DNA from 3 places in the Sphaerotilus microaerophilus genome. Region 1 is predicted to be linked to each of the others. Evidence: predicted binding sites of a transcription regulator. Region 1 holds the regulator's gene; each other region holds the start of a gene.
The links. Region 1 encodes FNR, which switches genes on or off when oxygen is low (the NO sensors DNR and NnrR bind a similar motif). Its sites were predicted from a motif close to TTGATNNNNATCAA; they were not measured.
Positions count from the first base shown of each region.

Region 2: the regulator FNR is predicted to act here: its motif matches at 1,383-1,396, upstream of NGK70_RS19715 (hemerythrin domain-containing protein).
Region 3: the regulator FNR is predicted to act here: its motif matches at 1,783-1,796, upstream of NGK70_RS23230 (radical SAM/SPASM domain-containing protein).

Region 1 covers NZ_AP025730.1:2,474,557-2,477,826, forward strand. Annotated here, with positions in the region: gene hemN (oxygen-independent coproporphyrinogen III oxidase) at 1-1,088, opposite strand, end outside; gene fnr (fumarate/nitrate reduction transcriptional regulator Fnr) at 1,311-2,051, shown strand; gene NGK70_RS10735 (IclR family transcriptional regulator) at 2,177-2,947, opposite strand; gene NGK70_RS10740 (TIGR03790 family protein) at 2,981-3,270, shown strand, end outside.
Region 2 covers NZ_AP025730.1:4,618,664-4,621,933, reverse strand. Annotated here, with positions in the region: gene NGK70_RS19720 (methyl-accepting chemotaxis protein) at 1-780, shown strand, start outside; gene NGK70_RS19715 (hemerythrin domain-containing protein) at 823-1,302, opposite strand; gene NGK70_RS19710 (Glu/Leu/Phe/Val family dehydrogenase) at 1,435-2,760, opposite strand; gene NGK70_RS19705 (IS1182 family transposase) at 3,139-3,270, shown strand, end outside.
Region 3 covers NZ_AP025730.1:5,400,759-5,404,028, reverse strand. Annotated here, with positions in the region: gene NGK70_RS23240 (nitrite reductase) at 1-1,284, shown strand, start outside; gene NGK70_RS23235 (TusE/DsrC/DsvC family sulfur relay protein) at 1,366-1,722, shown strand; gene NGK70_RS23230 (radical SAM/SPASM domain-containing protein) at 1,892-2,878, shown strand; gene ytfE (iron-sulfur cluster repair protein YtfE) at 2,930-3,270, shown strand, end outside.

The sequences.
Region 1 (3,270 bases):
CGCACCACCGGCAGGCCGCCACGGCGCAGCGCGTCGTAGTAGTCGTCCAGGGTCTTGGCGTTCTGGCTGTAGGTCGGGCCGACCCGGCTGATCGCCGACACGCCCAGCGCCACCAGATCGCAGTCCGGCTGCGTGCTGTAGCCCTGGAAGTTGCGGTGCAGGCGGCCCTGGCGCTTGGCCTGCGCGAGCGGATCCTCCGGCAGTGCGAAGTGGTCCATCCCGATGTACTGGTAGCCGTGGGCGATGAAGCCGGCGATGGCCTGCGACAGCATGCCGATGCGGTCGCCGCCGGTGGGCAGGATCTCGATCGGGATGCGCCGCTGCGGCTTGAAGCGTGCTGGCAGGTGGGCGTAGCCGTACAAGGCGATGCGGTCCGGGCGCAGCCGAGCCACTTCGCTCACCGTGCGCTGGAAGCTCTCGGGGGTCTGTTTTGGCAGGCCGTAGATGAGGTCGACGTTGATCGAGTCGAAGCCCAGTGAGCGTGCCGAGGCCATCAGCGCATGCACCTGCTCGGCCGGCTGGATGCGGTGCACGGCCTTCTGAACGTCAGCATCGAAGTCCTGTACGCCGAAGGACAACCGGTTGAACCCCAGTTCGGCGAGGTGGGCCAGCCGGTCGTGCGTGACGGTGCGCGGGTCGATCTCGATCGAGTACTCGCCCTTGGGCAGCAACTGCACCCGGCTGCGCAGGGTGGCCATCAGGCCGGAGAGCTCCGCGTCGCTGAGGAAGGTCGGCGTGCCGCCGCCGAAGTGCAATTGCGACACCGGCTGCTCGCGGCCGATCACGTTGGTGACCAGATCAAGCTCGTGCGTCAGCGCCGCCAGGTAGGCCTCGGCGCGGCCGTGGTCACGGGTGACGATCTTGTTGCAGGCGCAGTAGTAGCAGACCGACTCGCAAAAGGGGATGTGGAGGTAGAGCGACAGCGGGCCGCCCGCGCCAGCCACGCCGCCGGTGGCGCGCTGCGTCAGCGCCTGCACGTACTGGTCGGGCCCGAAGGCCTCGACGAAGCGGTCCGCCGTGGGGTAGGAGGTGTAGCGCGGCCCGGGCACGTCCATGCGGCGCAGCAGGTCTTCGCTGAGTACGGGCATGCCCTCTTGGCGTGAGAGCGCACTCTGGCCCTCCACCATATCAACCGTGGTCATTTCTTCCATTCGTGCACTGTGCCCCGATGGCTGGCGTCCATATTGACATAACTCAATCTACCATCGTGCCGACGGGTCGGGGTAGACCCCGATTTGATCTGTCTCGGTCCCGCCTCGCGGGGTCCGCTGCGTGCGTTACGCACGAGCCTCGGTGCGATAATCTCTGACATGACGCAAGAAACCGCACCGCCGTCACGGCTCGAAGCCCTGAAGGTTGCCTGTTCCGCCTGCAACCTCCGCGAACTGTGTCTGCCTGTGGGGCTGACAGACGACGAGATGTTGTCGCTCGATGACATGGTCAGCACGCGGCGCAGCGTGAAGCGGGGCGAAAGTATCTTCCATGCCGGCGACCCCTTTGCCGCGCTCTATGCGGTGCGCACCGGCTTCTTCAAGACCGTGGTGTCGGCCTCCGACGGCCGCGAGCAGGTCACTGGCTTCCAGATGGCGGGTGAGTTGATCGGCCTGGATGGCATCAGCACCGACCGGCATTCCTGTGACGCCGTGGCGCTGGAGGACTCGCAGGTCTGCATGATCCCCTACGGCCAGCTGGAGTCGCTCTCGCGCGAGTTCACGCTGCTGCAGCACCAGTTCCACAAGATCATGAGCCGCGAGATCGTGCGCGACCACGGCGTGATGCTGCTGCTGGGCAGCATGCGCGCGGAGGAGCGCCTGGCGGCCTTCCTGCTGAACCTGACGCAGCGCCTGCAGGCGCGCGGCTTCTCCGCCTCGGCGCTGGTGCTGCGCATGACCCGCGAGGAGATCGGCAGCTACCTCGGCCTGAAGCTGGAGACGGTCAGCCGAACCTTCTCGAAATTCCAGGAGGAAGGCATCCTGGAGGTGAAGCAGCGCGACATCCGCATCATCGAGCAGTCTGCGCTGCAGCGCGTGGTGAACGGCACCAGCGCTTGAGTTGACCCACCCCCGCAGCGGCTCACGCCGCTCCCCCTCAAGGGGGCGCAACCACCGGACCGGCGGAACCGGATCCGCGGTCGCTGCTTGCAAAAGAAAAGACGGGTGTTGACCGAGCGGGTGGGTTACTCCGCCCGGTAGCCGAGTGAGGCGGAGATCTGCCGGGCGGTTTCGCGCAGGCGGTCCATCCAGCCTTCTTCGAGGCGATCCGCGGGAGCGGAGATGGACAGGCCGGCGATGAGGCGCGACTGGTCGTCGTAGATGGCGGCGGCCATGCAGCGCACGCCGAGTTCCAATTCCTCGTTGTCGCGTGCGATGTCGGTCTGGCGCACCCGGGCCAGTTCGCGATCCAGCAAGGCCGGGTCGGTGATGCTGTTGCGGGTGTGCCCGGCCAGGCCGGTGCGGGTGGCGTAGGCGCGCACGCGCTGCGGGTCGTCGTGCGCCAGGAAGAGCTTGCCCACCGACGTCAGGTGCAGTGGTGCGCGGCCACCCACGGCGCGCACGACCTGCATGCCTGAGCGCTCGGAGTAGGTGCGCTCGATGTAGACGATCTCGTCGCCCTGCCGTACCGACAGGTTCACCGGCTGGTGGGTGAGCTTGTGCAGCTCGCGCATCGGCCCGAGCGCGGCGTCACGCACATCCAGCCGCGCCTTCACCAGGTTGCCCAGCTCCAGCAGGCGCATGCCCAGCCGGTAGCTGCCCGCCTCGGGGCGATCCACGAAGCGGCCCACCGCCAAGTCATTCAGGATCCGGTGCGCAGTCGAGGGGTGCAGGCCGGTATGCTCGCTGATCTGCTTCAGGGACACCGGGTCCTGGTGTGCCGCCAGCACATCCAGCAGGGTGAACATGCGCTCCAGGACCTGGATGGTCGGGGTGCTGCCTTCCTTTTTCGTCATGTCGGGGATGTTGAGTCGATGATGGATTTTCGCATGGCGAAAAGAAGATGGTCGAGCTGGCTGTGTGGATATCTGTGCCGGCCGGTGGGGCGGGTGGCTCTGGCGGCTCTGGCTGCGCTGGCGAGTGGGCTGCTGCCGGCCTGGCAGGCCGCTCATGCGGGCGAGGCCACCGAGCCGCCCGCCACGGAGCGGGCACCTGCGGCCTCCGCTGCAGCGGCCTCGGCAGCACCCCTGGTGTTGCGGTGGACGAGGGTGCCCCGGGCGATCGGGCGCATCACCTCGAAGACCTTGGGCGTGGTGATCAACCAGGACGATCCGTATTC
Region 2 (3,270 bases), 2.1 Mb from region 1:
ACCGGCCCGGCGGTCAGGTCGGGTGCCTCCCAGGGGTCCATCCACCGGGCCTTTGCCGATGTCGAGACCGACGTCCAGCGCATCAATGTCGCAGCCCAGGGCAGCCGCGACATCTGCCTGCGCGTGAGCGAGCGCACCGAAGGGCTCGGCCAGGACATGCAGGCCGCGATGATCGGGCTGGACACCGCGATGTCCTGCAGCGACCGCTTCCTGCGGGTGTCCGAGCAGCTCATCGACGAGCTGGCCGCCAGTGACGTGGCCACCGACGACACGCCCTACATCGAGGCCGTGCAGCGCGTGGCCGCCCAGGTGGGCGCGGCGCTGGAACAGGCGCTGGCACGTGGCGACATCTCGGCGGCCGATCTGTTCGACGAGGCCTACCGGCCGATCCCGAACACCCGCCCGGCGCAGCACCTGACCCGCTTCGCCCAGCTGACCGACCGGTTGCTGCCGCCGATCCAGGAAGCGATGCTGGCCTTCAGCCCCAAGGTCGCGTTCTGCATCGCCGCCGACCGCAACGGCTACATCGCCACGCACAACCGCAAGTACTGCCAGCCGCAGCGTGGTGACCTGGCCTGGGACACCGCCAACAGCCGCTACCGACGCATCTTCGACGACCGCACCGGGCTGGCGTCGGCGCGCAACCAGAGGCCCTTCCTGCTGCAGACCTACCGCCGCGACATGGGCGGTGGCAAGCATGTGCTGATGAAGGAAGCCGCCGCCCCGATCACCGTGGCCGGCCGCCACTGGGGCGGCATGCGGCTGGCCTACCAGTTCTGACCCGCGTCCTGGCGAACGCCAGGCGCAGGATCAGGTCCGGCTTCAGGCGCAGGTGCTGCCGCCGCAGCCGGAGATGGCCGCCTCGGGCTGGACCGGGCGGTCGATGCGGCCGCTGGCCGCGTCATAGCCCACCTCGCCCATGTGGAACACCAGGGCGGCATCCATCATCTGGGCATGCTGCTCGAACCACTGTGCCAACTCGGGCAGCAGGCGCGGGATCAGCTCCTCCTGGCCCTCTTCGACCACCCGGCGGCGCACCTCGCGCAGCAGATCGAGCACCTGCTTGTGCTGGTTGCTGTGGCAGTTCTCCGGTGTGAAACCGGTGGCGGCCATCCAGCGATCCTCCTGTGCAAAGTGCTCGACGGTGTGCTCCACCAACGCGTCATAGCGCGCCAGCACATCCGGCGCACCATCCAGCCGGGCCGCTTCCAGCTCGTTGAGCAGCACGACGAACTCCTGGTGCGTCTGGTCCATCTGCGGATGGTTGTTGGCGATTTGGTCGTTCCAGGCGAGGAGGGTCATGGCGCGTCGAGGCAAGGAAACACCGGCCCGCGGCCGGCGATATGGAACCGCGAGCCTAGCAAATCAGGGTCCATCCTGGCTTGCTCGGCATCAAGCTGGGCGGAGCGGGAACGCGGTTCGGCCAGGACCGGCTCAGGGGTAGAGGCCCCGCATTTCGCGCGCCATCAGGATGCGCTCGCAGGCCACGGCGAAGGCCGCGGTGCGCAGCGGGATGCGGTGCTGGTCGGCCATGTCCCAGATGCGACGCAGGGCCTCGACCATGATCTTGTCCAGCCGCACGTTGATCTCGTCCTCGGTCCAGAAGAAGCTGGAGAAGTCCTGCACCCACTCGAAGTAGGACACCGTGACACCGCCGGCATTGCAGATCACGTCGGGCACCACGAGGATGCCGCGCTCGGCCAGCACGTCGTCGGCGTCGGGCAGGGTCGGGCCGTTGGCGCCCTCCAGCACGAGGCGGGCGCGCAGCCGGTTGGCCCGCAGCACGTCGATCTGGCCTTCCAGGGCCGCGGGGATCAGGATGTCGCAGTCGATGCCCCAGAAATCCTCGTCGGCGATGCGCTCGCAGCCCGCGAAGCCGCCGACGCCGCCCTCCCGGCGCACCTGCGGCATCAGCTCGGCCATGTCCAGGCCGCCCGGGTTGGCGATGGTGCCGGTGTGGTCCTGCACGGCGACGATCTTCGCCCCCGCGCCGGCAAACAGCTCTGCCGCGGCCGAGCCGACGTTGCCGAAGCCCTGCACCGCGACGCGCGCGCCATCCAGGTTCAGCCCGGCGCGGCGGGCCGCCTCCCGCCCGGTGACGAACACGCCGCGGCCGGTGGCCTTGACCCGTCCGAGCGAGCCGCCCAGGTCGATGGGCTTGCCGGTCACCACGCCGCTCGCGGTGGCGCCAATGTTCATCGAGTAGGTGTCCATCATCCAGGCCATGACCTGGGCGTTGGTGTTGACGTCGGGCGCCGGGATGTCCTGCTGCGGGCCGATGATGATGCCGATCTCGCTGGTGTAGCGCCGCGTCAGGCGCTCCAGTTCCTTGAGGGAAAGCTGCTTCGGGTCGACGCGGATGCCACCCTTTGCGCCGCCGTAGGGCAGGTTGACGGCGGCGTTCTTGATCGTCATCCAACCGGCCAGGGCCATCACCTCGCCGAGCGTGACGTCCGGGTGGTAGCGCACTCCCCCCTTGCCGGGACCGCGGCTGAGGCTGTGCTGCACGCGGTAGCCCTCGAAGTGGCGCACCGTGCCGTCGTCCATCTCGATGGGCACATCGACGATCAGGCTGCGTTTGGGCCGGCGCAGCGATTCGGCCCAGCGTGCCAGCCGGCCCAGGTAGGGCTCGACGCGGTCGATCTGCGCCAGGTAGGTGCCCCAGGGCGAGTGGGGTTCCGACGACACATAGGACAGCGGCGTGCTGGCCGTGGTGCGAGTGGCCGTGGAGGAGGGCAGGGGGGGGTGGGGGGTGTTCATGCGGGCGGGCCTCGGTGGTGGGAGCGGACACACGTCGGTGCGCTCACCAGCCAGATCGACCCGTGCGCACACTGTGCAAGCGGCGCACTCTAGGGGCTTTGCGGCGGCCTGGGTCGCCCGCTTCATGCAGGCTTTGCATCGAATCTGCGCCCGCACCGCACCAGGTTGGTGCTGTGAGCAGTGATGCACGGCCCAGCCGGGCCGGGGGGCTCAGAAGGTGTGAACGAACGTTGGGTCTGAATCGTTAAGCGGGGCATGAGCGCAGCGACGACAAGACCGGAAGAAGAACAACAGGCCCAAACGGGGCTGTTCGGCGAAGGGGAGCTGCTCGAGGTGGCTGCGCAGCAGCCCAGGCAAGAGGCACCGCGCGCCGCGCGGGTGATGTCGGCACAGCGCGATCAGGTCGAATTGCGAGCGTGCGATCTGGATTCGGTACTGGCAGATGACCATGCGGCGCGCACCGTGTGGGCCTTCGTGCAGTCGCTGGACCTGGCGCCGCTGTATGCGCGC
Region 3 (3,270 bases), 2.9 Mb from region 1:
ATCTACACGCCGGTGCTGCCGGCGCCGACCTGGGCGGACGCGGATATCCGCGCCTCGCGTGTCGAGACCCCGGGCGCCAAGGACTTGCCGGCCAAGCCGGTGTGGTCGGCCGACCCGATGAACCTGTTCGTGGTGGTGGAGGGCGGCGACCACCACGTGTCGCTGCTGGATGGCGACCGCTTCGAGCGCATGCACCGCTTCGCCAGCCGCTATGCGCTGCACGGCGGGCCGAAGTTCAGCCCGGAGGGGCGCTTCGTCTACTTCGGCTCGCGCGACGGCTGGATCACCAAGTACGACCTCTGGAACCTGACCGTGGTGGCCGAGGTGCGCGCCGGCCTGAACATGCGCAACGTGGCGGTGAGCGGCGACGGCAAGTGGATCATGGCGGCCAACTACTTTCCGCACACGCTGGCGCTGTTCGATGCCGACCTGAAGCTGGTGAAGACCTACGCGGCGACGACGGCCGACGGCCGGGCCAGCTCGCGGGTGTCGGCGGTGTACGACGCCACACCGCGGCAGAGCTTCGTGGTGGCGCTCAAGGACATCCCGGAGCTCTGGGAGATCAGCTACGACCCGAAGGCCGAGCCGCTCTACGACGGCTTGGTGCACGACTACAAGATGGGTGAGGGCGTGCCCAAGCCGGGCCAGTTCGGCGTGAAGCGCTCGCGGCTGGACGAGCCGCTGGACGACTTCTACTTCGACCAGGCCTACACCCACGCCTTTGGCGCGACGCGGCCCAAGGGCGAGGGCCAGCCGAACGCGCAGGTGGTGAACCTGGACGTGCGCCGCACCATCGCCCGCCTGCCGATCGCCGGCATGCCGCACCTGGGCTCGGGCATCACCTTCGACTGGCAGGGCCGGCGGGTGATGGCGAGCCCGAACCTGAAGGACGGTGCGATCGACGTGATCGAGCTGGACAGCTGGAAGCCGGTGAAGACCATCCGAACGCCGGGCCCCGGCTTCTTCATGCGCAGCCACGAGAAGAGCCGCTTCGCCTGGACCGACTCGATGATGAGCCCCACGGCCAGGGACACGCTCACCATCATCGACAAGACGACGCTGGAGCCGGTGGCCAGCGTGCGCGAGCCGGGCCGGACGCTGGCGCACATCGAGTTCACCAAGGACGGCCGCTACGCGCTGGCCAGCGTCTGGGAAATGGACGGCGCGCTGATCGTCTATGACGCCACCACCTTCAAGGAGGTGAAGCGCCTGCCCATGAGCAAACCGGTGGGCAAGTACAACGTGTTCAACAAGATCACCCGCTCGGAGGGCACCTCGCACTGAGCCGGCTCGCTGCTGGCGCGATCATTCCGGAGCCATCCAAGATACCCTGTGGGGTGATCACATCCTGACGAGGAGACGGACATGGACGATGCTGCGGCTGATGGAACCACCCAGGCGCAGGCGATGACGCTGCCTGCCCGGGACGAGGAGGGCTACCTCGTCGATCCCGATACGTGGAGCGAGCCGGTGGCGCGGGCCCTGGCGAGCGAGCTGGGGATCGCGCTCGGGGAGGAGCACTGGCAGGTGCTGCGCTTCATGCGCGACTGGTACGAGGAGCACCGCGTCATCGCCGATGCGCGCCACGCGATGCGCCTGCTGGAGCAGCGCCATCCGGGACAGGGGAGGCAGCGGTTGTTCGAGCTGTTTCCCTACGGCTATGTGGCGCAGGCCTGCCGCATCGCCGGCATGCGGCGCCCGCGTGCCTGGAGCACGGGTTGACGCTGCGCAAGGGACGTGGCGGCCTGGCCGCAGACTGAATCCAGTTGTGTGCGGGAGTGCTTGGCGCGGGTCAAGCGCCGCGACGGGGCCCACCCCGTCCTTGTGACAGTTCAAGGAAACCGTGGGCACATCGCCCGAACAATGGCGCTCGCCGACCGGAGTGCCGCCCATGTCCCCGCCCACGTTCCCGCCCACGCTGCAGTCACCGAACCGGCCCTCGATCCGGCCGTCGATCACCGCGCGCATCGACGCCATCACCGAGATCGCGCCGGCCTGGCGCAGCACCACACCGCCTGCGCCGCGCTCGGTGAAGATCGAGCTGACGGGGCGCTGCAACTTCCGCTGCTCGTTCTGCGCCCACAACCAGCGCCTGCGCCAGGTGGGGGAGATGGACCGAGGCTTCTTCGAGCGCATCCTGCCCGAGATGCGCGCGGCCGGCGTCGAGGAGCTGGGGCTGTTCTACCTGGGCGAATCCTTCCTCTGCGACTGGCTGCCCGAGGCGGTGGCCTGCGCCAAGCGGGTCGGCTTCGACTATGTCTTCCTGACCACCAACGGCTCGGTGTCCACGCCCGACAAGGTCGAGGCCTGCATGGCCGCGGGGCTGGACTCGCTGAAGTTCTCGCTCAACTACGCGGACCAGGCGCAGTTCGAGTCGATCGCGCGGGTCAAGGGCCCCCTGTTCGAGCAGATCGCCGAGCATGTGCGTGCGGCCCATGCGCTGCGCGAGGCAGGTGGCCACCGCTGCGGCCTGTTCGGCTCCTACATCGACTACGACGGCGAGCAGGGCGAGCGCATCCACGCCTACATCGACGCGCTGCGGCCGTACCTGGACGAGGTCTACGCCCTGCCGCTCTACAACCAGGCGGCGCTGATCGACAACGACGAGTGGCGCTTCGTGCAGGGCAACCGCGGCCGGGCCGCTGCGCTGCGTGACCCGCTGCCCTGCTGGAGCATCTTCACCGAGGGGCACATTTCCTTCGACGGCCGGCTCAGTGCCTGCTGCTTCGACCACGACCAGCGTTTCAGCATGGGTGACCTCACCCGGCTGTCCTTCATGGAGGCCTGGAACAGCCCGGCCTTTCAATCCCTGCGGGCCGCGCACCTGCGCCGCGACGTGCGTGGCACGATCTGCGAGCAGTGCGTGGCCTGTGGCTGAGGCCTGCGGTGCCCACCGGTGCCCGGCCCCTTCACCCTGGAGAACCCACCGATGTCCGAACTGCTGCTTGACCGTCCCCTGGGCGACCTCGCGAGCGCCATCCCTGGCGCGACGGCCGTGTTCCACCGCCATCACCTCGACTTCTGCTGCGGCGGGCGCCAGAGCCTGCGCGCCGCGGCGGCGGGCCGTGGTGAGGATCCCGCGGCGGTGGCGGCCGAACTGGCCGAGCTGCAGCGCCAGCCGGCCGCCGGCGAGCGCGACTGGCGCCAGGCCCGCGCGGGCGAGCTGATCGACCACATCCTGGTGCGCTTCCACGAACGCCACCGCGCCCAGTTGCCCGAGCTGATCCGCCTGGCGAACAAGGTCGAGACCGTGCATGCCGACAGCGCCGA